Regions from separate parts of the Brevundimonas sp. TWP1-3 genome, predicted to be linked through region 2. Evidence: riboswitches for the same ligand, from Rfam matches in the RefSeq annotation. Region 2 holds a riboswitch; the other holds the start of a gene.

Region 1 (15,416 bases), on a different contig from region 2:
CCACCCGGATCGCCAGCCAGACGCGGATGTCTGATTTTCGCCGGATTGCGCATATCAGCGGTGGATAAGTAGGGTTCGCTTAAGGTCTCGCTCAGCGTCCCTTAAGCATTGGGCGTCATTGTGCGGGCGTGTCGTATTCCCCCGCCACACCTTCGGCGTCGTCGCCCATCCATCGCCTGGCTCTCGCCGTGGTGACAGAGCCCGAACGCGCGCCCGGCGCCTTCATGAGCGCGCCGTCCGGCGCTCGTGAAGAGGCCATGCGTTTTCTGCTTCAGACGGGAGCCGACGCCGGGGTCAAACTGATCGCCACCCGGCCCGAGGGCGACGGCGAGCGTCTGCTGGGTCAGGCCTGGCCCTTCCCCTCGCCCTTCCAGGTCACGGTGCGGACCGTGCCGTTAAGCGAAGGTCTGGACCGGGTCGAGGCCCGCGCCCGGCGCTCGCTGGAACGGATGGGCCTGCCCCGCGGCGACGTTTTGCTGATTTCCAACGCCGCCGATTTGGCCGGCGCCGAAGGTCGCGCCCTGTGGGATCGCGCCCGCAGCCTCAAGGATCGCGGCCTTTATCGCCGCATTGGTTTCTGCGCCACTTTGGAAGACGGTCCCGCCCTGCTGGCGCGCCGCCTCGAAGCGGACGTCGTCCAGGTGCCGTGCAGCCTGCTGGACCAACGCGCGGCCCAGGACGGCGTGCTGGAGGCCATCGCCGATACGGGCGCATCCGTTCATCTGTCTTCGGTCTTCGCCGGCGGCCTGCTGTTCGCGGGCGGCGACGATCTTCCGGCCGAACTGGCCAGCCACGCCCAGGCCCTGTCGCGCACGCGCCGGCGTTTAGCCGAGCAGCGTTGCGACCCGATGCAGGCGGCCCTGGGTTACGCCCTGGCGCTCAAAGGGGTGGACAAGGTGGTGGCCAGCGTCGCCTCGGCCGCCGAACTGCGCGCCATCCTGGCTGCCGCCCACGCCCCCTGCCCCAATCTGGACTGGGGGTCATTGGCGCTGGAAGCGCCGGCGGCCTTCACCGCCGGCGCCCGCGCCCGGATCAGTAGCGCAGCCTGATCCCGACATAGCCGGACCGCCCCGGCTCTCCGTAACCGAACACCTGCTGATAGTGTTCGTCGCTCAGGTTCTCGATCCGCGCCGTCAATGTGACCTGGTCGGTCAGTTCATAGGCCGCGTTCAGGTTCGCGGTGACGAAGCCGTCGCGCGCCACGGTCGAGAAGCCGCCCGAGTCGTCCTGGTCGCCTTCCGCCCGCACCGTCAGGGCACCCGAGACGCGATCACCGGTCCAGCCCAGGGTCGCCGCACCGGCGTGTTCCGGCACGCGCAACAGGCGCAGGCCCGTCGTGCGGTCCTCGGCGTCGGTCCAGGCATAGGCCAGCGTCAGGTCGAAACCGGCGCCCAGCAAGGCGCGGCCTTCCAGCTCGAACCCGTCCGACCGGGTCTTGGCCACATTGATGTAGCGTCCGGCAGTATAGGTGATCTGGTCCTCGACGTTCAGGCGATACAGGGTCGCGCGACCGTCGAAGCGGCCATCGGCCGAGGCCCAGCCCAGGGCGATCTCGACGCTGTCGGCCGTTTCCGGCTTCAGTTCGGGATAGGGCAGCGGTGCGAAGCAGAAGTCGCAGACCGCCTGGCTGACGGTCGGCGACTTGAAGCCCGTGCCGTAGGCGCCTGACAGGATGAACCCGCCGGCCAGATCATAGGCCGCCGAGATGCGACCCGTCGTCTTGGAGCCGAAATCGTCGGTGTCGTCGTAACGCAGGCCGCCGGTCAGGTTCAGCGCGCCGACGTCATACTGGGCCACGCCGAACACCGAGGTGATCGACAGGTCGCGCGACAGGCCCGACGACAGAGCCGCCGACGCCTCGTTGCGCTCGACGCCGAACGCATAGTCGATGTCCTGCGCCTTGCCGTTGGCCTGCCAGCGATAGGCCTGACGGTCGCCGGTGAAGGTCGAACCGAAGCCGTCGCTGACCGAGCTGCGGTCCAGATCCGACGCGGAGACGCTGAACTGATGGTTCAGGCCGAACGCCTGGGCGGTCACCCGGCCAAAGCCCGACCACTGCTCGCTTTCCTGGGTGTCGTCGGTGTCGGCCAACGCGAAAGTCGGGGCCGGGAAGCCGTCTAGATCGGCCTTTGATTTATTCCAGCGCACCGAGCCGTCGACCTTGACCAGGTCCGAGAAGGCGTAGCGGCCCTTGGCGCCCAGGGTCGTGCTGCGGAAGCCGTCGGCCTCGGGATTGCCGTCCGCCTCGTCGGCGGCGGAGATGCCGTCGGTGTCGAACCGCGAAACATAGGCGCTGACGGCGTAAGTCTCGTTAGCGACGCCGGCCGATAGGCGGCCGCGCACCGTGTCGAAACTGCCGGCCTCGGCCTCTGCGCGCACGCCGTCGATCTCTTTGGTCGTGAAGGCAATCACGCCGCCGATGGCGTCGGAACCCCACAGCGACGACTGCGGGCCGCTGAGCACTTCGATGCGCTCGATGTCGGCCAGCTCGAAGCTGGAGAAGTCATAGGCGCCGTTGGGCTCGGCCGCATCGTTGACGGGCGCGCCATCTACCAGCACCAAGGTCTTGCCGGGCGTGGCGCCGCGCATGCGGACCTGGGCCACGCCGCCGAACGCCCCCGTGCGCGTCACCGACAGGCCCGGCACGTCGGCCAGGATGTCGGCGGCGAAGATCGCGCCGCGCTGTTCGATGGTCTTGGCGTCGATGACGCGGGCGCCGGGCGTGTCGGCGACGATGGCCGGGATGCGGGTGGCGGTGATGACGACGTCGTCCAGCTGGGTCGCATCATCAGCGGCGAAGGCAGGCGCGGCGAAGGCGCCAATCGTTACAGAAAAAGCAGCCGTCGAGAGAAGAATGGAACGCTTCATTGAGCGAGATCCCCGTTTCGGTCCCGCGAGTGCGCGCGAGAGACCGTTCAAAGCGAGCCGACCCGCCAGACCGCGAGGGTCTGGACGGCGCAAGGTCGGGTCGCTGCGACGGTTAAGTCCCCGCGCCTCTGTCTGGTCCCGGACAGCAGCGAGCGACACAGGCGGCCAGGTTTCCTGGCTTGCGGGTCAAAAACCGCCGTCCTCGCCTTCCCAGTCACCCAGTGGCGCCGAAGTCGTCAGACCCCGGACGGACGACGCTCTCGCCGCCTACAGTTGCGGGCACAGCCACGGTGTCTCACCGTGTTCCCTAAACCGCCTGGCGCGGCCTATCGCAGGGGCGACAAGCCTGTGCAAGGGCCGTTCAACGGCCTTGAGCCGCCGGGCGCGATCCGTCACCCTGTCGCCACATGAACGCCCCCGTCACTCACCCGCCCGAAATCGCCGCTTCGCTGGAGGGCGCGACGCCGTTCATGGCGCAATATCTGACGGCCAAGGCGGGTCAGCCGGACGCCATCCTCTTCTTCCGCATGGGCGACTTCTACGAACTGTTCTTCAAGGACGCCGAGGTCGCCGCCGCCGCCCTGGGCATCACCCTGACCAAGCGGGGCAAGCACCAGGGCGAGGACATCCCGATGGCCGGGGTGCCGGTTCACGCCATGGAGGGCTACCTCGCCCGCCTGATCCGCATGGGTCACAAGGTCGCCATCTGCGAACAGCTGGAAGACCCCGCCGAGGCCAAGAAGCGCGGCGGCAAATCCGTGGTCCATCGCGGCGTGGTGCGGGTCGTGACGCCCGGCACCCTGACCGAGGACAGTCTGCTGGACGCGCGCGGCGCCAATCGCCTGGCGGCGGTCGCGGTGCGCAAAGGAAGGGCGGCGGTCGCCGTGGTCGAACTGTCGTCCGGCGCGGTCGATTCCGTCGCCTGCTCAATCGAAGACCTGGGCGCGGCCCTCGCCGCCTTCCGACCGTCCGAGGTTCTGGTCACCGACCGGATGTATTCGGACGAGGCGACGCGCGAAGCGCTGGACGGCTCGGGCGGCGTGGTCCAGGCGCTGGCCTCCGCCATCGCCGAACCCCAGGCCGCGCGGGTGCGGGTCGAACGGTTGTACGGCGTCTCGGCGCTCGACGGTTTCGGCGCCTTCGAGGAGGCCGAGGTCTCGGCGCTCGGCCTGATCGCCGCCTATCTTGAGACGACCCAGGCCGGCAAGGTTCCCGCCCTGGCCCCGCCGCGTCGGCTGGGCGAGAGCGGCTTTCTGGCCATCGACCCGGCGACCCGCACCAGTCTGGAGATCGACCGCACCCAGCGCGGCGAGCGCGAGGGGTCTTTACTCGCCTGCATCGACCGCACCGTCACCTCGGGCGGGGCGCGCGCCCTGGCCGAACGGATCGCCCGCCCCCTGCGCGATCCGCTGGCGATCAACGAGCAGCTCGACGCCGTCGAATGGCTGCTGGAGCGGCGCGATCTGAGGCGCGACCTGCGCGAGGCGTTGAAGGCGTCCTCGGACATCGCCCGCGCCGTCGGACGGCTGGCCCTGGGACGCGGCGGCCCGCGCGATCTGGCGGCCGTGCGCATCGGCCTGTCGATCGCCGAGGGCGTCGCCAGCCTGTTCGTGGGTCAAGTCGATCCCCTGACCGGCCAGCCGCGCCGCATCGCCTCGGCGCTCGACCGGCTGACCCTTTCGCCCGACGTGTCGCGACTGAAGGCCGATCTGATCGACGGTCTGGTGGACGAGCCCTCGCACCTGGCGCGCGACGGCGGCTATGTGCGCCCCGACTATCGCCCCGAACTGGACGCCGCCCGCACCCTGCGCGACGACAGCCGCCGCGTCGTCGCCGACCTGGAAGCCCGCGCCGTCGCCGAATCCGGCGTGCCCTTCAAGGTCAAGCACAACGCCGTCTTGGGCTACTTCCTGGAAACCTCGGCCAAGGCGGCGGAACCCCTATTCCGCGCCGGCCCAGACAGCCCCTTCATCCATCGCCAGACCCTGGCGAGCCAGGTCCGCTTCACCACGGTCGAACTGTCGGAACTGGACGCCAAGATCAGCCAGGCCGGCCACCGCGCCCTGGCCATTGAAAGCGAGACCTTCGAGGGCTGGCGACGCGAGGCCGCCCGCCTGGCCCAGCCGTTGCAGGCCGTCGCCGAGGCCTTAGCCGAACTGGACGCCCACGCCGCCCTGTCCGAATGGGCGCAGGAAGTCGGCGCGACCCGGCCCGTGGTGGACGACACCCTGACCTTCTGCGTCGAGGCCGGTCGCCATCCTGTCGTCGAGGCGGCGGTCAAGGCGCAGGGGTCGCCCTACACCCCCAACAACGCCCGGCTGGACGGGTCAGGCCAGGACGGATCGCGCCTCGCCATCGTCACCGGCCCCAATATGGCGGGTAAATCGACCTTCCTGCGCCAGAACGCGCTTCTGGTGATCCTGGCCCAGGCCGGCGCCTTCGTGCCCGCCCGCTCGATGCGGCTGGGCGTGGTGGACCGGCTGTTCAGTCGCGTCGGGGCCGGCGACGACCTGGCGCGCGGCCGCTCCACCTTCATGATGGAGATGGTCGAGACCGCCGCCATCCTGACCCAGGCCACGCCGAAGAGCTTCGTCGTGCTGGACGAGATCGGCCGCGGCACCGCCACCTACGACGGCCTGGCCATCGCCTGGGCCACGGCCGAGGCCCTGCACGAGACCAACCGCGCCCGCACCCTGTTCGCCACCCACTATCACGAGCTGGCCCAGCTGGAGATGCGGCTGGACCACGTCTGCAACCTGTCCATGGTCGCGCGCGAATGGAACGGCGAGCTGGTCTTCCTGCACGAGGCGGCGCCCGGCGCGGCCGACCGCTCATACGGCGTCCAGGTCGCCAAGCTTGCCGGCGTCCCCGCCGCCGTCGTCGCCCGCGCCCGCTCGGTTCTGAACCGGCTGGAGGGTGAAAAGGCCGCCGCCGCCCGCTTGGACGACCTGCCCCTGTTCGCCGTCGCCGAGCCGGAACCGATGCGCGGTCCGTCGCCGCTGGACAAGGCCATGCAGGACGTCGATCCCGACGCCCTCAGCCCGCGCGAGGCGCTGGAAGCCCTGTACCGGCTCAAGGGTCTGGCTTGACCGTAACTACGCAAGAACCCCTATAGGTTGAGAATTTTAACCTCATTCGGCCAGACTTGAGCTTCGCCCTCCACGCCGCTCCAACCGAACGAGACGATGAAGCTCAGCGCCCTTTCCCTGTCGGCCAAGACGGCCCTGATGGTCATCGCCGCCCTCGGCGCCCTGACCGTGGCCGTGATGGCGCTCGCCGCCGTCCTTCTGACCCGCGACGCCGAGTCCAGAGCGGCCGAGCGTCAGGAAACCAATATGCGGGTCGCCTGGAACGTGCTGGCCGACTATGGCGACGGTTTCACCGCGCGCGACGGCAAACTCTACGTCGGCTCGACGCCGATGAACGACTTCACCGCCCCCGTGGATCGGGTGAAGACCCTGGTCGGCGGCACCGCCACCGTCTTCCTGGGCGACCTGCGCGTCACCACCAATGTGGTCAAGGACGACGGCTCGCGCGCGGTCGGCACCCGGCTGAAACCTGGCCCGGTCTTCGACGCCGTGCTCAAGGACGGCCGGCCCTATCGCGGCCAGGCCGATATCTTGGGCAAGCCCTATTTCGTCGCCTACGACCCGATCAAGACCACGGCGGGCCAGACCATCGGCGTGCTGTATGTCGGCATTCCCAAGGCCGACTTCATGGCCTCGGTGAACAATGTGATGATCGCCCTGTTCGCCTGTGGCCTGGTCGTGGCCCTGCTGACGGTCGGCGCCTGCCTGGTCGTGTCGCGCCGGATGTTCTCGCCGATGAAAGGCCTGTGCGACCGGATGGAGGCCCTTCGTCAGGGCCGCACCGACTTCGACGCCCCCTGGGTCTCGCGCGGCGACGACATCGGCCAGATTTCGCGCGCCGTCATCGCCTTCCGCGACGCCGCCCTGCGTCAGAAGGAGACCGAGACCGAGGCCGAGACCATGCGTGAAAGCGCCCGCGCCACCCGCCTCGCCGGCGAGGCCGATCGCGAACGGCTGGCCGCCGAAGACGCCGTGGTGGTCGAGGCCCTGGGCGACGGCCTGGCGGCCCTGGCGCGCGGCGACCTGACCTATCGGATCACCACCACCTTCGCCGAGCGCAGCAAGAAGCTGAAGGACGATTACAACGCCGCCGCCGACACCCTGACGGCGACCATGGGCGACATCATCGAACTGGTCGGGGCGATGCGCTCCGGCACGGCCGAGGTCACCACCGCCACCAACGACCTGTCGCGCCGCACCGAGCAACAGGCCGCCGCACTAGAAGAAACCGCCGCGGCTCTGGACCAGATCACCGTCACGGTGAAGAAGACCGCCGAGGGCGCCCAGTCCGCCGCCGGCATCACCGCCAAGGCCCGAGGCGGGGCCGAGGAACGCGAGCGGATCATCGCTGACACCACCGCCGCCATGGGTCAGATCGAAAGCACCTCGGGCCGCATCGGCGAGATCATCGGCGTCATCGACGAGATCGCCTTCCAGACCAATCTCCTGGCCCTGAACGCCGGGGTCGAGGCCGCCCGTGCGGGCGAGGCCGGTCGCGGTTTCGCCGTCGTCGCCTCAGAGGTTCGCGCCCTGGCCCAGCGTTCGGCCGACGCTGCGCGAGAGATCAAGGGGCTGATCGCCGCGTCCAGCGCCAGCGTCGGCGAAGGCGCCCGACTGGTGTCCCAGACCGGCGGCGCCCTGACCGCCCTGATCAGCCAGGTCGCCGACATCAACCTGCTGGCCGCCGAGATCGCCGCCTCCGCTCGCGAACAGGCCGTGGGTCTCGCCGAGGTCAACGTCGCCGTGAACCAGATGGACCAGACCACTCAACAAAATGCTGCGATGGTCGAACAGACCACCGCCGCCAATCAGGCCCTCAGCCACGAGGCCGAGCAGTTGGCCGAGCTGGTTTCGCGCTTCCGCATCGACGCAGGCCGCCAATCCCAAGGCCGAGAGACGGCCTGGGCCGCCTGACGCACCTCTAAACAGCAAGAGGCCCGGCCGCTGAAAAGCGACCGGGTCTTTTTCTTGTCCTAGAGCCTGCGCCTTTCGGCGCGGCGCCGGATCAGGCCTGCATCATCCAGCCTTCGACATCCATGGCCGCCTGACGGACGGCTTCCGAACGGGTCGGGTGGGCGTGGCAGGTGCGGGCGATGTCTTCCGAGGCGCCGCCGAAGCTCATGGTGATGGCGGCCTCGTGGATCATTTCGCCGGCCTGCGGACCCATGATGTGGACGCCCAGCACCTTGTCGGTGGCGGCGTCGGCCAGGACCTTGGCGAAGCCGTCGGTCTCGTGGTTGATCTTGGCGCGGCTGTTGGCGGTGAAGGGGAACTTGCCCTTCTTGTAGGCGACGCCGGCGGCCTTCAGCTGATCCTCGGTCTGACCGACCCAAGCCACTTCGGGGAAGGTGTAGACGACGCTGGGGACCAGGGCGTAGTCGACGTGGCCGTATTTGCCGGCGATGGTGTCGATCACGGCCACGGCGTCTTCCTCCGCCTTGTGCGCCAGCATCGGACCGTGGGTCACGTCGCCGATCACCCAGACGCCATCCGCCACCTTGAAGTGGTCATGGTCGATGAAGCCGCGCTTGTCCGGCGTCACGCCGACGCTCTCCAGACCCAGGCCTTCGGTATAGGGGCGACGGCCGATGGCGATCAGGACGACGTCGCCCTTCAGGGTTTCGGCGGCGCCGCCGGCCGACGGTTCGACCGTCAGCTCCACCCCGTCCTTGACCGACTTGGCGGCCGTGACCTTGGCGCCCAGTTTGAAGCTCATGCCCTGTTTGGTCAGGGTGCGCTGGAAGGCGGTGGCGACCTCGGTGTCCATGCCGGGGGTGATCCGGTCCAGGAACTCGACCACGGTCACTTCCGCGCCCAGACGGCGCCAGACTGACCCCAGCTCCAGGCCGATGATGCCGGCGCCGACCACGATCAGCTTTTTCGGCACAGCCGGCAGCGACAGGGCGCCGGTGGAATCGATCACCTTGCCGTCCTCGAAGGCGACGCCCGGCAGGGGGGTCGGCTCCGAGCCGGTGGCGATGACGATGTTCTTGGCGTCCAGCGTCTGGACCGAACCGTCGGCGGCGGTGACTTCCACCTTGCCCTTGCCGACGATCTTGCCGCGCCCCTTGATCCAGTCGGCCTTGTTCTTCTTGAACAGGAACTCGATCCCCTTGGTCAGGGCCGTGACGCTCTCGTCCTTGGACTTGTGCATTTGGCCCAGGTTCAGCTTGGGCTGGACCTCGATGCCGATCTTGGCGAATTCGCTGTTGGCGGCGTTCCACATTTCCGAGGCGTGCAGCAGGGCCTTGGACGGCATGCAGCCGACGTTCAGGCAGGTGCCGCCCAGGGTGGCGCGCATCTCGACGCAGGCGACCTTCAGGCCCAGCTGGCCCGCACGGATCGCGGCGTTGTAGCCGCCAGGGCCTCCGCCGATGATGACGACGTCGTAGGCGGCGGTGGCTTCGGCCATGGTATCCTCTGGTCTTCTGGCGCGCGGGGAAAGGCGCGCGGACACTAGCGCCGACCCCGCACGGGTCAACCGCTGCACGCCATATGGGGCCGCGTTTCGACCAATTGCAGAGGTCGGGACCACGAAAAAGGGCCGAGCGTCGCCGCAACGCCCCTTCTCGATCTTGCACGCCTCAGATTTTAGAAGGCCATCCGCGCGACGACCTGGAACCATGGGCCGGCGGATTCTGTCTCCAACTCATACTCGTCGTAGTCGCGGTCGATCTGCTCCTGCTCGGTGTTGAACTTGTCGAACACCTCGTCCTTGGACGAATCCAGCAGGTTCGAGCCCGTGAAGCGGAGGACGATGTTCTCGGCGATCTTCTTCTCGACGAAGATTTCCAGGTCGGCGCCATAGGTCGTCTTGACCTCTTCCGACACGACGCGGGCCAGCGCATCGCCCTGCTTGCGGTAGGTTGCGCCGAAGGCCGCACCCCAGGTCGGGATGTCGTGGGTGAAGCCGACGTTGAAGACGTATTCCGCCTGGCTGTTAAACCGACGCTCACCCATGAAGTCGTCGACCGAGCTGTCCAGCCAGGAGTAGTTCAGGAAGACGCCGGTCGTCTCCATGCCGATGAAGTCCAGCGGCGTGGACAGGTCGAACTCGACGCCCCAGACCTGACCGTCGCCGACATTGTCGACGCTGTAGATGAACGTGCCGTCGCCGGCGGATCCCTCTGCGCCGGTGTTCACGTCCTCGATCAGGTCGGTGATGTCGCGATAGAAGGCGTTGACGCCGAAGACGCCGCGGCGACCCAGACGACGCTCAAAGCCCGCGTCAACGCCCCAGGCCGATTCCGGCTTCAGATTCGGGTTGCCGATGAAGTCGCTGTCGCCGACCTCTTCTTCGAGCAGGACCGGCGAGAGACGGTCGAAGTTCGGCCGACGCACGGTGCGCGCGGCCGAGAAGGTCAGTCGATCGGTCTCGTTCAGCTTGATGCGCAGACTCGCCGACGGCAGCAGGAAGGCATAGTCGGTGTCGTTGACGCGGTCTGCGGCGGCGACCGTCTCGTCGGTGATGGTGGTGTCGGTGGTCTCATAACGCAGACCGGCCTCCCACTTGGCGGCGCCCTTCTCGCCCGACAGCATGATGTAGGGGTCGATCCGGGTTTCCTCGATCGTGCCCAGACCGCCAGGGATCGGCTCGAAAGCGCCAAAGCTCCAGTTGGTCGCAGCATTGGTCGAACCATTGGCGACGTTGAAGCGGACCCGATCGGGAGCGGTGATCGAGGTGTCGCGATCCTTCTGATTCCACTGGACCCCGAACTCCAGCTCCAAATCCCCTGCCAGCGGGCGCTTGTGTTCCAGCGCGCCGCTCAGCTCCTTGTCTTCGATATCCGTCTGGGTCGCGTCGGCCGTGAACCGATCCTCGTCGGGGAAGACCAGGGCGTCACGCCGGTATTCGGACTCATATTCATATTCGTACTGCTCGTCCTTGATGGCGGCGTAGCCGAACTTGAAGGTGGTCTCGCCGCCCAGCATTTCGCGCGTATATCGCAGGTTCAGCGACAGGTTGTCGGTGCGGATATCCACGTCGTTGTCGTTGACCGTGCTGATGTTCGCATTGGTCTCGACACCGTCGATGTATTCGATCGAGTCCTCGTCCTGATAGCGATCGGTGCGAACGAAGACGCCCGACAGGTTCAGACGACCGCCCGCGACTTCCACATCGTAAGAGCCGTTGAAGGAATAGTCGGTGCCGTCGCGGGTGTCGGTCTGGACCTCGGTATTGTCCAGCGTGCCATTGGGCTCGTCGAACCGTTGGCTGTATTTCTGCTTGGGATTGCGGCGGTCCTGAATATTGGCGCCGAGCAGCAGTCGCCCTGGTCCGGCCTGGCCGCCCCAGACGGCGCCGTAGCTGCCGCCCCACTGACCGTATTCGCTGTCTTTCCAGTGCAAGGCGCCGAGGCGGACATAGCCGCCGTCCAGCGACAGGGCGTCACGCAGAACGATATTGATGGCGCCGGCGACGGCATCGCCCGAACGGTTGGCCGACGAAGAGCGGACGACCTCGACCCGCTCGATCAGCTCGGCGGGAATGCGATCGACGAAGAAGGACCGATCGACGCCGGCGCCGGGCACGCGCTCCCCGTTGATCAGGATTTGAGTGTATCCCGAGTCCAGGCCGCGCAGGCGCACGCCGTCCGATTCCAGCACGTCCGACAGGAAGGCGACCGAGGGCACCCGCTTCAGGGCGTCGCCGGCCGTCAGCGGCTCGAACCGCTGGAAATAGTCCAGGTCGTAGGACAGGGTCGGCACCACGTCGTCGGTGCGGTTGCGCATGGCCGGCTCGCCGGTGACGACGATCTCTTCCAGCGCCGTGACGGGCGTCTGGGCGGTCTGCTGCGGCGCGACCTCGTCGGCGGCCAGAACGGGAGCGGCGAAGGCGAGCGGGGCCAATGCGGCGCCCATGAGCAGGTTGATTTTCATCTCGATGATCCCCTTCGGCGGGCGACGTTTCACCTCTGCCGATGGGCGGCCCGATAGCGGGGACTGGCGACGCGAAAGCGACGTTTCGACGACGGCGATTTCGCGGTTTCAGGACAGTTGCGCGACGATCCGTCCTGACACCGATCATGCGTCATCGAACCGCATTCAAACCGTCACCAGGACGCCGTTGACCTGTGGGGGTTCGGCCTTGATCTGGGCCCCGACGAAATCACGTGACGACGTCACATCCGGGAACCTGCCATGACTTCGCCGATCCGACGCGCCGCCCGTTTCACCGCCGCCGCTTCTTTCTTCGCCTTGCTCGCGGCCTGCGCCACGACGGAAGTCGATTTCCAGGGTGAGGGCGAAGGCTTCGTCGGCCCCGGCGCGTCGGTCCAGGCTGTGCTGGAAACCCCGTCGGTCGGCACGGCGGGCCAGGACGCCGCCGACGATCCTGCCGTCTGGGCCAGCGCGACGCCGGTCACGGTGATGGGCAAACAAACCCCCGGCTTCGTCGCCGGCACGGACAAGAAGTCCGGTCTCTATATCTATGGCTTCGACGGTCAGATCCTGCAGTTCCTGCCCGAGGGCCTGCTGAACAACGTCGATGTGGTCGAGGGCCTGACCATCGGCGGCCGGCCCCAGGTGGTGCTGGGCGCCAGCGACCGCACGCCCGGCAAGACCGGCATTTCGCTCTACACCTTCGACCCGGCCGGGACCGGCGAGAACGGCGTGCGCTATTGGGGCGCCGTCGCCACCGACGTGATCGAACCTTACGGCTTCTGCTTTGCGCGTCGCGGGGCCGAGGTCCAGGCCATCCTGGTCGGCCATGAGGGCGAACTGCGCCAGTTCATCCTGACGGTCGGCGCCGACGGCAAGCCTGCCGCCCGCGAGGTCCGCCGCGCCGAGATCGGCACCATCTCCGAAGGCTGCGCCGCCGACGAGGCCACCGACGCCCTCTATATCAACGAAGAGAACGTGGGCCTGTGGCGCTATGGCCTGAACCCGGCGTCGGGCGCGGCCCGCACCCTGATCCAGCCCATCGCCAAGGACATTCTGGTCGCCGACGCCGAAGGCCTGACGACCATAACCGACCCCTCGGGCCGCTACCTGATCGCCTCCAGCCAGGGCGATTCCAACTTCCCCGTCTGGCGCATCGACGGCGCGGCGCCGGAATATAAAGGCCGGTTCAAGGTCGTGGACGGCGCGGTGGACCGCATCACCGGCACGGACGGCCTCGCCGCCGCCAGCGGCCCGGTCGGCCCCTTCCCCGAGGGCCTGGTCGTGATCCAGGACGACGTCAACGACGTCGGCACCCAGAACTTCAAATACGTCGACTGGCGCGACATCCGCAGGGCGCTGGGGCTGTAGCGCCCGACGCCATCATCCTAGGCGAGGGTTCACCAAGACCGGCATCAGTTCATGCCCAGCCTAAGCGCGAAATTTATCTTACGGTCTCACAGCGACGCCTTGGGCTGCGCACTGCCGCCGCACACGGGCTTGGGCAGACTGGTTCCGCTCGTGATACCAGTTGCCTACCCGCGTCAGGTTGGGGATTCCGAGCGGTCTATCCTCAACCGTGTCCGGAGTCGTGTCGCTCGATATAAACACCATCGGCGTTTCTCCTGGCGATGTAACAAGTCCGCAAACCGTGCGCCTATCGGTCGAAAACGCAAATGCTGAAAGCTCGGCCTCAGGATAGGCAATCGCCAAATCTCTCAGACGATCCTTGAGGTGGCTTTCAATCTCGGCGTTGGTTGCTGGTCCTTGGTTGGTCGGTTGAGGACTGGCGGGCGAGGAACAAGCCGCCAATAGGCCAAAGATGGAAAATCCAATCAACTTCACCATCAGTTCCTCCAGTGGATAGTAACCGGACGCCAGCGGGTATCAGTGTAGCCAGGTCCGCGGGGCGTCTCATCGACAAAGTACCGATCCAAAGCGACACGGACCCGTTTGACGATCTCGATCACGCCGCACGCATCGGTCTTGCGGAATCCAATGAAGATCGGCCAACCTCTGTAATCAGACTGGAGTGCGCAGTTTGCGCTCCATTCGAAGCAGCCCCCCAAGGCCTCGTACGCCTCAGCGCCCTTGGGATAACCGACAACGAAGGTATCGGGCGCCGGAGGGCCGTCGGCGGGCATGTTCGCGGCGACAAGAAGGGATCGCTGCAAGGACGAAAATTCGGTCGCCGAGTATCGATCCACGTCACACGATTGGGGATCCAGCACGAGACCGTCTTCGACAGGAAATCCGAACGCGCCAAAGGAGTGGTTGAACTCGCCAATGTTCTGAGATCCGATGTTTCCGCCAACAGCCGCGCTGTACATCCGAACTCTGATCTCTTGGTCGTCGTGCGACGGGCCGTCCGTCATTGGAATCTTGATGCGCAACCGCATCCTCGGGCCGGGCGTGGCGTCGGGCAAGATCATGACGGGAGGCAGTCGCAAGCGTATTCTCTTTCCCGTGATGCGATCACCGCCTGGGATATATTCATAGAGGCTCTGCTCCACGAAACCTTGAGGCTTGGTAATCGACAAACGGGGTCGCCCCGGCTTTACGATATCTCCGGGTTTGGGGTCTCCAGCAGGGGCGTAAGACGCGGGAGTCAAAAGGCAAAGGGGCAAACACGCCCACATCAATTTGCGGCGGCTCATCAACGCCGAGTCCACTTCCAAACCGCTGCGGACATCCGCTCAGACTCGTTGCAAAGAATCACTTTGCTTGCGCCTTGCGAAGCTCAACCAGCGCAAACGCGGCTCGCGTCGCCAGAACACCCGCCAGAACACCCACTAGATTGAACGCGGAAAGAGCAGCCCAGCCATAAACCCATCTGGTGAAGGGATAGGCAAGGCCGACAATCGCCCATGCTGTCATCCCGAGAGCGACGAAGCGATTAGGGACAGAACGAAGGTAGAAGCCTCCCACCATTGCGACGGCGGACAGAACAAGGAGAAAGAGCGAGGTTGCGTTCGGGTCTCGGGTGACAAGCGTGCTGAACGGAAACCGCCACGCGTAGATGGCCGAAAAGACGTGTGTGATAGCAATGGCGTAGAAACCTGCCGCGCCTTCTTCGACACCAGAACGCGCGGCTTCCACGCTGGAAAATTTCTGAAATGGGTTGGCCTTGGCCAGCGTTTTGGCTTGGGGACTGTAAATCGCCATAGAGGAAGCATCCTCCAAAAGCGTGAGCCCCAAGTTGAAAAACTATCGGTGATTTGGAGGTGCGCCGCCCATCCCAAAACAGATGATCGGAATGTCGCTGTCAGACCCGAGGGTAACGGCGACTGTCACTGATCCTCGTCGAACTTCCGCGCGACGAGGTCGGTCAGGGCTTCCATGGCCTCCTCGGCGTCCGGCCCTTCGGCGGAGACGTCGATGCTGCAGCCGATGCCGGCGCCCAGCATCAGCAGGCCCATGATCGAGCGGGCGTCCACCGTCACGCCGTCGCGGGTGACGTGGATCTCGCTTTCGAAGCTGGAGGCCAGTTTGACGAACTTGGCCGAGGCGCGGGCGTGCAGACCGCGCGTGTTGCAGATGTTCAGGGTCGCGGTGACGGTCATTTTTCGCCTGCGAGCA
Region 2 (15,416 bases):
GGGCGGCGCTCGATCCTGGGCGGTGGCGGGGGGATCGTGGTGGGGTCCGAAGACTGTCTCTACCTGAACATCTATGCGCCGGGCGGGCAGGCGGCCGAGCCTCGGCCGGTGATGGTCTATATCCCTGGCGGCGCCTTCACCGTGGGGTCGGGGGCCAACTACGATCCGTCGAAACTGGCGCGCGACCAGGGGCGGGTGGTCGTGACGATGAACTATCGGCTGGGCGCGCTGGGCTGGCTGGCCCATCCGCAGTTTCAGGCGACGGGTGAGGGGTTCGGCGGCAACTTCGGCCTGATGGACCAGCAGGCGGCGCTGCAGTGGGTCCATCGCAATATCGCGGCCTTCGGCGGCGATCCGTCCAATGTCACCCTATTCGCCGAGAGCGCGGGGGCGTGGACGGCCTGTTATCTGATGGCGTCGCCGCAGTCCGAGGGGCTGTATCAGCGGGTCATCATGCAGAGCGGCGGGTGTCTGGAGCCGTCGTCGCTGGTCAGTGCGCAGGATGCGGCCCAGTCCGGGCCGATGTTCGCCGAGCGGCTGGGCTGCACGGGCGAGGATCAGATCGCTTGTCTGAAGGCCTTGCCGGCGTGGCGGCTGTCGCGTGCGGCCTCGCTGAGGGCGGGCATCAATGGGCCAGGGTCGTGGGGGCCGGTGCATACGGATGCGACCGTGCCGGAAAGCCCGGCGACAGCGATCCGCGAAGGGCGGTTCACGCGCGTGCCGGTGATCGTGGGCACGAACCTGGACGAGGGGCGGCTGTTCGCCAATGAGGTGCAGGACATGGATCGCTATCAGAAGGAGACGATCTGGATGTATGGGGACCAAGGCGAGCGGGTGCTGGCGCGGTACCCGGTCGGCGAGGACGGACCGGCCTACGCCATCGCCACCAACTTCACGGATCAGAGGTTCGCCTGTCCATCACAGGCGCTGAGGCGACTGTTGGCGCAGCATGTGCCGGTGTGGGGATATGAGTTCGCGGATCGCGGAGCGCCGTTCGTGCTGCCGGACTGGATCGTCGGTCTGGACCTGGGGGCCTATCACGCCAGCGAACTGGCCTATGTGTTCGGGACCAGTTGGGTGTTTGCGGACGTGAAGAAATTCACGCCGAAGCAGAAGGCGCTGTCGGAGCGAATGCAACGGCTGTGGGCGACGTTCGGAACGACGGACTTCGCCGTAGAATGGCCCCGCATCGAGAGTGCGGGGCCGGTTCGGGTGTTCAAGCCAGAGGGCGATGCGATGGACGACGACTTCTTCGCGCGCCACCACTGCGACTTCTGGGACGGGACGCCGTTCGGCGCCGTCCACTGATCCTCAGATGAAGCGGACCGTGACGCCGGGCTTGACCTTGTCGGCCAGCATCCAGGCGTCCCAGTTGGTCAGGCGGACGCAGCCGTGCGAAGCGGTCTTGCCCACCAGGTGCGGGTCGGGCGTGCCGTGGATGCCGTAGCTGGGCTTGTTCAGATCGATCCAGACCACGCCGACCGGATTGTTCGGTCCGGGTTTGACGATGACCTTTTCCTTGCTGTCGCCATAGCTGAGCTTTGACGGGTCATAGGTGTAGTCGGGGTTTCGGGCGACGCCGTTGACCTTGACCGTGCCGGTCGGGGTCGGGTTGTCGCCGCTGCCGATGGTGGCGGGGAAATAGGCGATCAGCTTGCCATCGGCGTCGAAGGCCTTCACCGAGCCTTCGCTCTTGTCGATGTCGATGTGATCCACGTCGGCGGGCAGGGGCGTGGTGTTGACGGCGGGCACCAGCAGCGCCTGACCGGCACGGTTGAAGTCGGCGCCGGGGTTCATGGCGCGCAGCAGCGCCTCGGTGACGTGGAAGCGTTCGGCCAGAGCCTCGACGATATTGGCGTAGCCCATGTGCGCGGCCTGGCCCTGGGCCTGCAGCTCCGTGGGAACGACGCCCAGATAGGGACCGGCGATGTCCTGCTGGGTGATGGCGTAGGTGGTGGTGATCGCGCCCGGACCGGCGGCGGCGCGCAGCCGGCCCATCACGTCGGCGTCGAGTTCGCCGGTCACGGTCATGGCGTTCGCCTCTTGGAAGGCGGAAATGGCCTGACGCATGTTCGACCCCGCCAGACCGTCGATGGCGCCGGGCGAGAAACGGGCGCGTTCGAGCAGAACCTGGGCGCGGACCAAGGCAGGTTGAGCCTGGGCCTGAGCCTGAGCGACGCCGGGCTGAGGCGACTGACCGGCCTGCTGGGACGTCGACTGGACGGGCGGCGTATAGGCGGTGTTCTCGATAGCGTCGCGCGAGAGGGGGCCGGTCGCGCCCACCTGCACCGCCGGGGCCGAGGCCGGCGCCTGCTCCTCCCTGGGCGAACATGCGGACAGAGACAGGACGGCGAGGGCTGCGATGCAGGCGGATCGGTTCATTGCGGACTTTCGAGGCAGGCGGGACAGGCTGGCAGAATGTGTGGGCGAGATTAGTTCTGTTCGCCCGTGGCGGGATCGGTTTCGGTCTCGCCGGAGTTGGAGGAGCCTTCCGAGCCCTTGGGTTCGGTGGCGGGGCGCGGCGGCTCGCCGTCTGCGTCCGGACGCAGGTTTTCGTTTTCGACGCTTTTGCTGTCGGGGCGTTGGTCGGTCATGGTCGTCTCCCTTTGGATCAAGGCAACGCGCAGAGAGCGGGGCGGCTCCGTCAATGCGCGTTCACCATGCCGGTGAACCCTGATGAAACGCGCGTGGTGCAGGGTGCGGTCTGGAATGGACCTTGCTGCACGGGGTTCAATGAGGATGCGTATGGCCGGAATGCTGCAGGTCGAGATCATGGACGCGGGGGCGCTGGACGCCGCCGCCGTCGCCCTGTGGCGTGAGTGGACGGACGGCAATCCGGAGCTGGCCAGCCCCTATTTCCGCTGGGAATATGCCGAGATCGCCTCGCGCGTTTGTCCGGGCGCGGCGATCGCGGTCTTCCGGCGCGACGGCGAGATCGTCGGCTTCTTCCCGCATCAGTGGCGGGGCGGGGCGGTGCAGCCGCTGGGCGCGCCGATGAATGACTATCACGGCGTCATCGCGCCCGCAGGCGAGACGATCACGCTGGAAGAGGTGGCGCGGCTGCTGAAGGCCAAGCGGCTGAACGTGCCCGGCTGGATCGGCGCCGGCGAGACGGGGCAGGCGCGCGAGACGGTGCAGGTCGTCATGCCCGAGACGGGATACGACGCCTGGTACGCCGAGCGGCGCTCGACCTTCGGCAAATATTTCAAGGACAAGGAGCGGGCGCGCCGCAGCCTGGAGGCTGAACTGGGGCCGATCCGGGTTGAGCGCGGGCTGCGCGATCCGGTGCTGCTGGATCACCTGATCGCGCTGAAGGCGGCGCAGTATCGGCGGTCGGGCCTGCACGACATTTTCGCCTGCGGCTGGACGCGGGATCTGCTGCACGCGCTGATGAGCGAGCCACGCGCGGACTTCGGCGCCTCGATGGCGGCGATGCATGCTGGAGACAAGTTGGTGGCGGTGGAGTTCTCGCTGCACGCCGGGCGGCACTATCATTTCTGGTTCCCGGTTTATGAACCTTCGCTGGCGCGTTGTTCGCCGGGCATCCTGCTGAGCATGGACACGATGCGGCTGGCGGCGGCCGAGGGGTTCCGGGTGTTCGACTTCGGGTTCGAGGGCGAGACCTACAAGAAGTATTTCGTCAACGCCCGCCAGACGGTGCGCGAGGCCGTGGTGATGCGGCCCGGCGTGACCCAGGTGCTGGGCGACGTGACGGTGGCGGCGCTGAACCGCGCGGGCGGACGGGGCGAGGCGGTCAGGGCCTCGCTGCGCCGACGCTGGGCCACCATCGAAGCCTGCGAGGCGACACCGGTCGGGCGGTTGAGAGGCGCAGCGGTCGCGGCGCGATCCGCCGTTCAGAAAGCCGCCGCCAAGAAGAAGACGCCGGCGCGCGTCGCCCACGTCTGAAGGAGAGGCCGTCATGACCGAACGCCGCACCCGCTATCCTGGGCCGATCATCGAGGCGAAGACGCATGCCCATACGTTGATCGATCAGGGGTTCGCCGAGGACGCGGCGCTGGCGGCCGTGCTGGATCGCTATCCGGCCGAGCTGTTCGACATCAACCTGTATGACTACGACGACGAGGGGCAGGTCAGCTTGCGCACCGGCGCGCGCGGGCGTCTGTCGGGCGAGGAACTGCTGGAGGCGATCAAACAGGGACGGCTTTGGGTCAATCTGCGCGGGGTCGAGACGGGCTGGCCCGAGCTGTGGGCGGCGGCCATGAAGGACTTCGCCGCGATCCAGGCGACCTATCCGGGGATGCGGGCGGTGCGGAATGCGGGGCAGTTGATCCTGTCGTCGCCCAAGGCGCGGGTGCCCTATCATTTCGACGCGGCGGGGGTGGTGCTGTTCCACCTGCGCGGGCGAAAGCGGCTGTTCGTCTATCCGGGCGACGAAGGGCATCTGCCCGAGCGCAATATGGAACAGGTGGTGGCGCGCCAGACGACCGAGGAACTGCCCTATACGATGGCGTTCGAGGCCGACGCCCAGGTTATGGATCTGGAGCCGGGGCGGGCGCTGACCTGGCCGTTGTATGCGCCGCACCGGGTGGAGAATCTTGATCGGTTCTGCGTCAGTCTGTCGATGGATTTCCAGACCTGGCCGTCGCGGTTCAGGAATGGGGCGCTGTTCACCAATGCGGTGATCCGTAGCCGGGGCGGCCGGCCGCGCTTCACCGACGGCATGACGACGCCGGAGCTGGCGGCACGCTGGGCCGCGTCGCTGGCGCTGAAGAAGGCGGGGGCGATGAAGAGCAAGATCGCGAACTTCGAACGCGATTTCGAACCCGAGGTTGGGGCGGCGGACGGGGCGGGCGTCATTGGCCGCCCATCCTGAACTCGGGGCGTTAATTCGAGTTCATGACCTCGAGTTAAAATGACTTCGGCGCGGGCGGCGCGCACCTTCTCCTTACATTCGGGAAGGGAAGCCGCACATGAAGACCGCACTGATCGCCGCCGCCGCAGCCGCCGCCACACTGACGGGACTGGCCGCCGCGCCTGCCTCGGCCGCCGAAGTCGAAATCCGCAACGCCGTGGCGCGCGTCGTCGTCATCGTCGAGGACCGCAACGACATCGGCGTCGAGGTCACGCAGGGCCAGACGCGCCTGCCGGCCATACAGGTCCGTCGCGAAGGCGGCGACGTGAAGATCGACGGCGGCCTTCGTCGCAACGGCATGTGGGGCGGTAACGACGGCATCCGCAGCTGCAACTCGGGACGGTCGGACGCCGCCCAGCCGGGGCAGGGCGCGACGGTCGAGGTGCGCGACCTGGGGCGGATCCGTCTGGAAGACGCGCCGCTTATCGTGGTGCGCACCCCTCGTACCGTTGATGTCAGCGCCAGCGGCGCCGTGTTCGGCTCGGTCGGGCGTGGCGCGCGGTCGGTCGAACTGGACAACGGCGGATGCGGCAATTGGAACGTCGCCAATGTGGACGGCGACCTGGAACTGGGCCTTGGCGGGTCGGGTGCGATCCGCGCGGGCACGTCGCGTTCGCTGGATGCTAGCGTCGGCGGTTCCGGCTCCATCGCCGCCGGACCGACCGGCAGCCTGAAGGCGGCCGTCGGCGGTTCGGGCAATGTCGACGTGGCCAGCGTCAACGGCCGGGGCGAGCTGTCGATCGGCGGCTCTGGCGGGGTGAACGTGCGCCAGGGCCGGATGGACAAGCTGTCGGTCGCCATCGGCGGCTCGGGCGATGTCCGCTACGGCGGCGCGACGCGTGATCTGGATGTCGCCATCGCCGGGTCGGGCAGCGTCCGCGTCGCCTCGGCCACAGGATCGGTGTCTCGCTCTGTCGTCGGATCGGGAACCCTGCACATCGGGCGTTAAGACCCGTTTCTCCGCCGCGAGAGGAAAGGCCCCCGGTCGTGGAACCCCGGGGGTCTTTTTCGTGCGCGGCTTCAGCCAAGAAAAAGCCCCGGCGGATCGCTCCGCCGGGGCTCTTCGTTTTAGATCAGGCGTCGAGAATCAACGCAGGCCGAACAGCTTGGTGACGCTGCCCAGGTTGCGGCCCAGGGTGCCGCCGGCGCGGTCGCGCGATTGCAGATCGCCGCCGAAGTTGTAGCGAACGCCGACTTCGAAGGAGTCGATCGTCAGATCGGCATCTTCCAGCTCGGCGCGGTCGTAGCCGGCGAAGACGCTGTAAGGCGTCGCAGCGAAGGCGTATTCGGCGCCGACGCCGGCCGACCAGCCGTCGGTGCTGACGCCAGCGAAGTCCACGTCCGAATAGGAGGCGCGAGCGGCCAGACGCAGGGCGGGCGTGGCGTAGAAGGCGGCTTCACCACCAACGGTCCACAGGTCCGCGTCATCGACGGTGCCGTAGGACACGACGCCAGTCAGCGTGGCTTGCTGGAAGTACTTCTGACCTTCAGCGCCGAACGTCATCAGCGTATTGCCGCCGGCGATTTCTTCAGCGCCGACGAAGCCGCCGAAACGCATGTCTTCGATGGCCTTGGTCAGGTGGACGGCGCCCGACAGGGTGGTCTCGTCGCCGAAGTCGTAGTCCGAATAGGTGCCGGCGGCGTTGAAGGTCGCGGTCCAGTCGCCGAAGGCGGGGGTGGCGACGACGCCGGCGACGGTGGCGCCGTCCAGGTCGGCTTCAGCGCCGAAGGCTTCGGCCTCGGAATGGTTGTAGGCGACGCCGACCGAGCCGACGGCGTCTTGCGCGAAGGCCGGAGCGGCGAACAGGGTAGCGGCGGCGGCCGAGGCGAGGAGGATCGTCTTCATTTTCTTTTGTCCTTAGCAGTCTGTGCCCGGATGGGGGTCCAGGGAGGGCGGCTGCTATCAGGATGTGTCGAAGCTGAGCAATAAACCGCCGTTACACAAATGTCTTGAAACTGTCGTGTGGCGGATCAGTCACGCCTTGTGGTTAGAATGTGTCAGTTCGGCGCGCTTCATGGGGCAAGCGGTTAACAGCGACAATCGCATAAACATATAAGCATATCCTTATGTGTATTGACGGTGGCGCTTGGTTGATGCCATGTGACGGGGTCGTGGTCTGCACGCGGTCTTCGGAGCGCGTGGAGCTAAGAGGGAAGCCGGTGTGAAACCGGCGCTGCCCCCGCAACTGTAAGCGGCGAGTCGAGGGTCCATCTCGTGTCACTGGCGTTCGCGCCGGGAAGGCCGGGCCCGAGGCGTCGACCCGTGAGCCAGGAGACCTGCCCCGACAGATAACGTCCTCCGGCGGGGTGCCCGGTCAGGCCGCATGCGCGCCGCCGGACCTTGCACGTCCGCGTCGGCGTCCGCGCGACCCTGTCCGAAACCTGGCCACAACACAGGTTTCGAATGTCATGACCGGCTACACCGTCCAGGTCGCCACCCTCGGCTTTCCCCGCATCGGCCCCAAGAAGGAGCTGAAGACCGCGCTCGAAGCGCATTGGGCCGGCAAGATCGATGCGGAGACGCTGCTCTCCACCGCCGCCGAGCTGCGCGGCCTGACCTGGGCGCGGCAACGCGATCTGGGCGCCGACATCGTGCCGTCCAACGACTTCTCTCTTTATGATCAGGTGCTGGACCTGACCGCCATGGTCGGGGCTGTGCCCGCCGCCTATGGCTGGAGCGGCGAGAGCGTCGATCTGGCGACCTATTTCGCCATGGCCCGTGGGTCGCGGGGCGATGACCAGGTCTGCGAGCATGGCCATGTCCATGCGTCTGGCGAAGGCGTGCCGGCCATGGAGATGACCAAGTGGTTCGACACCAACTACCACTATTTCGCGCCTGAGTTCACGGCCGACCAGGTGTTCCGCCTGGGTTCGACCAAGGCGCTGGACGAATATCTGGAGGCCAAGGCGCAAGGGATAGAGACCCGGCCGGTGCTGCTGGGGCCGGTGTCCTATCTGTTGCTGGGCAAGACGCGCGGCGAGGCCTTCGACGTGCTGAGCCTGCTGCCGCGCCTGTTGCCGGTCTATGCCGAGGTGCTGCGCTCGCTGGCCCACGCCGGGGCGACCTGGGTGCAGTTGGACGAGCCCTGCCTGGTCACGGACCTGAGCGACGAGGCCAGGGCGGCCTATGACCAGACCTATCGCGTGCTGACGGACGTGACGCCGCCGATCAAGGTGATGCTGACAACCTATTTCGGGGCGCTGGGCGACAATCTGGAGACGGTGCTAAAGCTGCCTGTGCAGGGGCTGCACATCGATCTGGTCCGCGCGCCGGAACAGCTGGCCCAGGTCGCGTCGGCGGCGCGGGCCGATCAGGTGCTGTCGCTGGGCCTCATCGATGGGCGCAATGTGTGGAAGGCCGATCTGAACGCCGTGTTGGACCGGGTCGAGCCCCTGGTGGCGGCGGGGCGTCAGGTGGTGATCGCGCCGTCCTGCTCGCTGCTGCACACGCCGATCGATCTGGAGCGGGAGACGGCGCTGGATGCGGAGATCAAGGACTGGCTGGCCTTCGCGGTGCAGAAGGTCGCCGAACTGGCGATCCTGGCGCGGGCGCTGAACGAAGGTCCGGCGGCGGTGAAGACCGAACTGGACGCCTCGACGGCCTCGGTGGCGTCGCGCCGCACCTCGCCGCGCATCAATGATCCCAGGGTGCAGGCGCGGGCGGCCGATACCGATCCGGCGCTGGCGAACCGAAGCTCCAGCTTCGAGATCCGCCGCGAGATGCAGCAGCGGCGGCTGAACCTGCCCGCCTATCCCACCACGACCATCGGCTCGTTCCCGCAGACGGCCCAGGTTCGCAAGGCGCGGGCGGACCACGGCAAGGGCGTCATCGACGATGCGGCCTATGCCCGGTTCCTGCGTGAAGAGACCGCGCGGACGGTGAAATGGCAGGAGGACCTGGGGCTGGATGTGCTGGTCCACGGCGAGTTCGAACGCAACGACATGGTCCAGTATTTTGGAGAGCAGCTGTCGGGCTTCGTCTTCACCAAGGCCGCCTGGGTGCAGTCCTATGGCTCGCGCTGCGTGCGGCCGCCAATCATCTATGGCGACGTGTCGCGGCCCCGGCCGATGACGGTGGAGTGGTGGCGTTACGCCCAATCCCTGACCGACCGGCCGATGAAGGGGATGCTGACGGGGCCGGTGACGATCCTGAACTGGTCCTTCGTGCGTGACGACCAGCCGCGCAGCACCACATGCCGCCAGATCGCCTTCGCCATCCGCGACGAGGTGACGGACCTGGAGACGGCCGGCGCGGCGGTTATCCAGATCGACGAGGCGGCGCTGCGCGAAGGCCTGCCCCTGCGTCGCGCGGACTGGGCCGGGTATCTGGAATGGGCGGTCGAGAGCTTCCGCATCACGGCGTCGGGCGTTCGGGACGAGACCCAGATCCACACCCACATGTGCTATTCCGAATTCAACGACATCATCCAGTCCATCGGGGCCATGGATGCGGACGTCATCTCCATCGAGACCTCGCGGTCCAGGATGGAGCTGCTCGACGCCTTCTCCGACTATCGCTATCCGGCCGAGATCGGGCCGGGCGTCTATGACATCCACTCGCCGCGCGTGCCGTTGGTGGAGGAGATGGCGGCCCTGCTGACGGCGGCAGCGGGCAAGCTGCCGGCGGATCGGCTTTGGGTGAACCCGGACTGCGGGCTGAAGACGCGAGGTTGGCCCGAGACCGAGGCGGCGCTGACGAACATGGTCTCGGCCGCGAAAGCCGCGCGGGAAGAGACGGCGCGGGCGTGAGCGTCACGCTTATCGACATGGTGTTCCCTGGGGACGCCAATCACCACGGGACATTGTTCGGGGGCGTCGGTCTGGCGCACCTGGACAAGGTCGCCTTTCTGGCCGCCGCGCGTCATGCGCGGCGGCCGACCGTGACGGCGGGGTGCGAGCGGATCGACTTCGCCGCACCGGCCCGGATCGGGGAGATGGTGGAGGCGACGGGCAGGGTCGTGCGCGTCGGGCGCACGTCGATGGGCGTCGAGGTCGAACTCTGGGCCGAGGCGCCGGTCAGCGGCGAGCGGCGGCTGTGCACGCGGGGCGTCTTCAACATGGTCGCGCCGCGAGAGGAAGGGCAGGGCGACCTGGCGCCTCTACAGGAAGATATGCCCGAGGACGACGGCTGGCTGAGGGCCGTGGAGATGGTCTTCCCGACCTGGACCAATCACTACGGCACGCTTTACGGCGGTGACGCGCTGAAGCTGATGGGCAAGGCGGCCTTCATCTGCGCCACGCGAAAGGCCAGGGCCGTCATGGTCATGGCGGCGTCGAACCGCATCGATTTCTCGTCTCCCATAAGAGAAGGCGACATGATCGAGCTGGCGTCGCGCGCGGCGAAAGTTGGTCGGACGTCGGTGACCATAGAGGTCGAACTCTGGGCCGAAGGGCTGCTGACCGGTGAACGCCGACGGTCTGCAGCGGCAGAGTTCATCATGGTGGCGGTGGACGAAGCCGGACGGCCCAGGCCGATTTAAAGGCCGGCGTCGGCGCTTGAGATCGCCTGACGAAATCCTGTGTCAGCACGGGTTTGCGCGCTTGACGAAATCAGAATCGGTAGGCATAAGCCACCACTCTTGTTGGACCGGCTGTGCAGTTCGCTGCAAACGCGGTTCGCAGGAACGACCTAAGTCACTGTTCTTTGCAGCTTCTTGGGACTTCAGCGGCCTTCGCGGGTAACTGCGTGGGCCGATCGTTTTTGCGGATTTGCGTTCCCTGAGGGCTTTTTGCCCGAAGGCCTTCGGTCTTTGAAATGGTTCACAGGGACGCGGTCCTCCGACCGCATTGGAAGTAAGCACCGATATGGATCAAAGCATCCGCATCAGGCTCAAGGCCTTTGATCATCGCGTCCTCGATTTCTCGACGCGCGAGATCGTCAATACAGCCAAGCGCACCGGCGCGACCGTTCGCGGTCCGATTCCGTTGCCGACCCTGATCGAAAAGTTCACCGTGAACCGCTCGCCGCACGTCGATAAGAAGTCGCGTGAGCAGTTTGAAATCCGCACGCACAAACGCGTGCTCGACATCATCGACCCCACCCCGCAGACCGTGGACGCGCTCATGAAGCTCGACCTGTCCGCCGGTGTGGACGTCGAGATCAAGATTTAAAGTAGAAAGAGGCGGGATCCGATGCGCACGGGCGTGATCGCCAAGAAGCTGGGCATGACCCGCGTGTTCGCCGATGACGGCGCGCACGTACCGGTCACTGTGCTCCAGCTCGACGGCTGCCAAGTCGTCGGCCAACGTACCCAGGAGCGTGACGGTTACGTCGCCCTCCAACTGGGTGCTGGCACGAAGAAGGCCAAGAACACCAACAAGGCTCAACGCGAGACCTTCGCCAAGGCGGAAGTCGAGCCGAAAGCCTATGTGACCGAGTTCCGCGTCGATGCGGACGGTCTGCTGGACGTGGGCGCCGAACTGTCGGCCGAACACTTCCTGGTAGGCCAGAAGGTCGACATCCAGGGCGAGACCATCGGTAAGGGTTTCGCCGGCGCCATGAAGCGCTGGAACTTCGGCGGCCTTCGCGCCACCCACGGCGTTTCGGTCTCGCACCGTTCGCACGGTTCGACGGGTAACCGTCAGGATCCGGGTCGCACGTTCCCCGGCAAGAAGATGGCCGGCCATTACGGCACGGAAACCGTCACCACCCAGAACCTGACCGTCGTCCGCGTGGACGCCGAGCGTGGCCTGATCCTGATCAAGGGCGCTGTCCCCGGTCATGACGGCAGCTACGTCAAGGTTCGCGACGCCATCAAGAAGGCTCGTCCGGCCGACGCTCCGTTCCCCGGTGCGCTGAAGTCGAGCAAGTCTGCTGCTCAACCCGCCTCGACTCCGGCTGAAGAAGCCCCTGTCGAAGCGACCGAAGGCGGTGAAGCGTAATGAAACTCTCTGTCATCCAACTCGACGGCAAGGCTGCTGGCGACGTGGAACTGTCGGACGCCGTCTTCGGCATCTCCGACATCCGCGGCGACATCCTGGCCCGCACCGTCAACTGGCAACTGGCCAAGCGCCGCGCTGGTACGCACAAGGTTCAAACCCGCAACGAGAACTCTCGTACGGGCAAGAAGATGTACAAGCAAAAGGGCACCGGCGGCGCTCGTCACGGTTCGCGCCGTGCACCGCAGTTCGTTGGTGGTTCGCGCGCCTTTGGTCCGATCGTTCGCGATCACGGCTTCTCGCTGCCGAAGAAGATCCGCGCGCTGGCCCTGCGTCACGCCCTGTCCTCCAAGGTCAAGTCGGGCGACCTGATCATCGTCGACACCGTCTCGGTGAAGGAAGCCAAGACCGCCTCGCTGCGCGAGACGCTCGGCAAGCTGGGCTGGACCAAGGCTCTCATCATCGCGGGTCCCGAAGTCGACACGAACTTCGGCCTGGCCGCACGCAACATCCCGCACATCGACGTGCTGCCGAACGCCGGCCTGAACGTCTATGACATCCTGCGGGCTGACAAGCTGGTGCTGACCAAGGCCGCCATCGAAGCGATCGAAGCTCGCTTCAGCGATAAGGAAGCCGCGTAATGGCCGCTCAACCTACCGCCAAGCACTACGACACGATCCTCTCGCCGATCATCACCGAGAAGGCGACGATCCTGTCCGAGCAGAACAAGGTCGTCTTCCGCGTCGCCGACACGTCGACCAAGGACGAGATCGCCGCAGCGGTCGAAAGCCTGTTCAAAGTCAACGTCCTGAAGGTCAACACCCTGGTTCAAAAGGGCAAGACCAAGCGCTTCCGGGGTATCCTGGGTCGCCGGGTCGACATCAAAAAAGCGATCGTGACGCTGGCCGACGGCCAGTCGATCGACGTCACCACGGGGCTCTGATCAGATGGCCTTGAAACATTACAATCCGACCTCGCCGGGCCGTCGCGCCCTCGTGCTGGTCGACCGTTCGGAGCTCCACAAGGGCCGTCCGGAAAAGTCGCTGACCGAAGGCCTGACCAAGTCGGGCGGACGCGGGCAGGGCGGTCGCATCGCGGTCCGCTTCCGCGGCGGCGGCGCCAAGACCCTGTACCGCCGGATCGACTTCAAGCGTCGTAAGTGGGACATGGTCGGCACGGTCGAGCGCCTGGAATACGATCCGAACCGCACGGCCTTCATCGCCCTCGTGACCTACGAAGACGGCGAGAAGACCTACATCATCGCGCCGCAACGCCTTAAGGCCGGCGACACGGTGATCGCGGGCGAAAAGACCGACGTGAAGCCGGGCAACGCCATGCCGCTTCGTTCGATGCCGGTGGGTACGATCATCCACAACATCGAAATGAAGCCGGGCAAGGGCGCTCAGCTGGCCCGTTCGGCAGGCGCCTACGCCCAACTGGTGGGTCGCGATCAGGGTTACGCCCAGATCCGTCTCGGCTCGGGCGAACTGCGCATGGTCCTGGACGGCTGCATCGCCACGGTGGGCGCGGTTTCGAACCCCGACCACATGAACCAGAACCTGGGCAAGGCCGGTCGCAAGCGTCACATGGGCTTCCGCCCGCACGTTCGCGGCGTCGCCATGAACCCGATCGACCACCCGCATGGTGGTGGTGAAGGCCGGACCTCTGGTGGTCGTACCCCGGTTACACCGTGGGGCAAGGACACCAAGGGCACCCGTACCCGTAAGAACAAGGCTACGGACAAGTACATCATCCGTACCCGCCACGTTAAGAAGGCTCGCTAAGAATGGCCCGCTCCTCCTGGAAAGGCCCGTTTGTCGACGGGTATCTGCTCAAGAAGGCCGACGCCGTTCAAACGTCGGGCCGCAAGGACGTGATCAAGACCTGGTCGCGCCGTTCCACCATCCTGCCGCAGTTCGTCGGTCTGACGTTCGGCGTCCATAACGGTCAGAAGCATGTGCCCGTGTCGGTCTCGGAAGAGATGGTCGGCATGAAGCTCGGCGAGTTCGCCCCGACCCGGAGTTTCCCGGGTCACGCGGCGGACAAGAAGGCCAAAAGGAAGTAACTGATGGCCCAGACAAAAAATGAGCGTCGGGTCGCCCCGACAGAGGCCCGCGCAAAGCTGGTCAACGTACGCATCAGCCCGCAAAAGCTGGGCCTGGTCGCCGCATCGATCCGCGGCATGCCGGTCCAGAAGGCGCTGAACGAGCTGGAATTCAGCCGTAAACGTATCGCGACCGACGTCCGCAAGGTCCTGTATTCGGCGATCTCGAATGCCGAGAACAACCACAACCTCGACATCGACAACCTGATCGTCGCCGAGGCCTATGTGGGCAAGAACCTGGTGATGAAGCGCTTCGCGAGCCGTGCTCGTGGTCGTTCGTCGCGCATCCTGAAACCGTTCAGCGAGATCACCATCGTGGTCCGTGAAGCCGGCGAGGCCGCCTGATGGGTCAGAAAATCAATCCGATCGGTCTGCGCCTCGGCGTGAACCGTACGTGGGACAGCCGTTGGTTCGCCGCCGGCGCCGACTACTCCCGCCTGCTGCACCAGGACCTTAAGTTGCGCGAGTGGCTGCGGGAACGTCTGGGCGCCGCCGGTGTGTCGCGCATCATCATCGAGCGCCCTCACAAGAAGTGCCGCATCACCATCTACGCCGCCCGTCCGGGCGTCGTGATCGGTAAGAAGGGCGCTGACATCGAGAAGCTCCGCAAGGACATCTCGGCGCGCACCGAAGGTGAAGTTCACCTGAACATCATCGAAGTCCGCAAGCCGGAAACCGATGCGCAGCTGATCGCTGAAAACATCGCGCAACAACTGGAACGCCGCGTGGCCTTCCGTCGCGCCATGAAGCGTTCGATGCAGTCGGCGATGCGTCTCGGCGCCAAGGGCATTCGTATGAATGTCGCTGGTCGTCTGGGCGGTGCGGAAATCGCACGTATGGAATGGTACCGCGAAGGTCGCGTGCCGCTTCACACGCTGCGCGCCGACATCGACTATGGTTTCTATGAAGCCAAGACGACCTACGGCATCATCGGCGTGAAGGTCTGGGTCTTTAAGGGTGAAGTGCTGGAGCACGATCCCATGGCGCAGGACAAGCGTTGGGCCCAGGAAGCGTCGGGTCCGTCCTCGAACGAAGGCCGCGAACGCGGCGGCCCCCGTGGCGACCGCGGTCCGCGTCGCGACCGGGGACGTGAGAACTAAGTCATGTTGCAACCGAAGAAGACCAAGTACCGCAAGGCCTTCAAGGGCCGGATCCATGGCTCGGCCAAGGGTGGCTTCTCGCTGAACTTCGGGTCGTATGGCCTGAAGACGCTGGAGCCGGAACGCATCACTGCGCGTCAGATCGAGGCGGCTCGCCGCGCGATCACGCGCCAGATGAAGCGTCAGGGCCGCGTCTGGATCCGCGTCTTCCCCGACCTGCCCGTCACGGGCAAGCCGGCCGAAGTCCGGATGGGTAAGGGCAAGGGCGCCGTGGACCACTGGGCCGCGCGCTGCCACCCTGGCCGTATCCTGTTTGAAATCGACGGCGTTCCGGACGATGTCGCCCGCGAAGCGCTCCGTCTCGGCGCAGCCAAGCTGCCGGTCCGCACCAAGGTGGTGACCCGCATCGACGCCGGCGTCGCTCATGTCGAGGTAGCCGCCTGATGACCAAGATCGCCGA

Evidence for each region. A riboswitch is a leader RNA that binds a small molecule or an ion and turns the genes downstream of it on or off. The one in region 2 is predicted to bind cobalamin.
Region 1: it holds a riboswitch for cobalamin, as region 2 does, so the genes downstream of both, ACP693_RS03935 (TonB-dependent receptor plug domain-containing protein) here and metE (5-methyltetrahydropteroyltriglutamate--homocysteine S-methyltransferase) in region 2, are expected to answer to the same signal.

What each region holds. Positions count from the first base shown of each region.
Region 1 is NZ_JAFCTP010000001.1:770,758-786,173, reverse strand. Features, by position in the region: gene maiA (maleylacetoacetate isomerase) at 1-34, shown strand, start outside; gene ACP693_RS03940 (aldo/keto reductase) at 129-1,049, shown strand; gene ACP693_RS03935 (TonB-dependent receptor plug domain-containing protein) at 1,033-2,868, opposite strand; cobalamin riboswitch at 3,015-3,200, opposite strand; gene mutS (DNA mismatch repair protein MutS) at 3,276-5,957, shown strand; gene ACP693_RS03925 (methyl-accepting chemotaxis protein) at 6,054-7,871, shown strand; gene lpdA (dihydrolipoyl dehydrogenase) at 7,963-9,369, opposite strand; gene ACP693_RS03915 (TonB-dependent receptor plug domain-containing protein) at 9,549-11,837, opposite strand; gene ACP693_RS03910 (phytase) at 12,099-13,208, shown strand; gene ACP693_RS03905 (hypothetical protein) at 13,287-13,685, opposite strand; gene ACP693_RS03900 (hypothetical protein) at 13,685-14,377, opposite strand; gene ACP693_RS03895 (hypothetical protein) at 14,553-15,002, opposite strand; gene ACP693_RS03890 (HPr family phosphocarrier protein) at 15,128-15,400, opposite strand; gene ACP693_RS03885 (PTS sugar transporter subunit IIA) at 15,397-15,416, opposite strand, start outside.
Region 2 is NZ_JAFCTP010000003.1:160,908-176,323, reverse strand. Features, by position in the region: gene ACP693_RS17310 (carboxylesterase/lipase family protein) at 1-1,308, shown strand, start outside; gene ACP693_RS17305 (L,D-transpeptidase family protein) at 1,312-2,382, opposite strand; gene ACP693_RS17300 (hypothetical protein) at 2,433-2,594, opposite strand; gene ACP693_RS17295 (GNAT family N-acetyltransferase) at 2,746-3,906, shown strand; gene ACP693_RS17290 (transcriptional regulator) at 3,920-4,834, shown strand; gene ACP693_RS17285 (GIN domain-containing protein) at 4,932-5,822, shown strand; gene ACP693_RS17280 (hypothetical protein) at 5,961-6,719, opposite strand; cobalamin riboswitch at 6,970-7,172, shown strand; gene metE (5-methyltetrahydropteroyltriglutamate--homocysteine S-methyltransferase) at 7,283-9,622, shown strand; gene ACP693_RS17270 (acyl-CoA thioesterase) at 9,619-10,353, shown strand; gene rpsJ (30S ribosomal protein S10) at 10,679-10,984, shown strand; gene rplC (50S ribosomal protein L3) at 11,006-11,755, shown strand; gene rplD (50S ribosomal protein L4) at 11,755-12,393, shown strand; gene ACP693_RS17250 (50S ribosomal protein L23) at 12,393-12,695, shown strand; gene rplB (50S ribosomal protein L2) at 12,700-13,536, shown strand; gene rpsS (30S ribosomal protein S19) at 13,539-13,817, shown strand; gene rplV (50S ribosomal protein L22) at 13,821-14,201, shown strand; gene rpsC (30S ribosomal protein S3) at 14,201-14,956, shown strand; gene rplP (50S ribosomal protein L16) at 14,960-15,400, shown strand; gene rpmC (50S ribosomal protein L29) at 15,400-15,416, shown strand, end outside.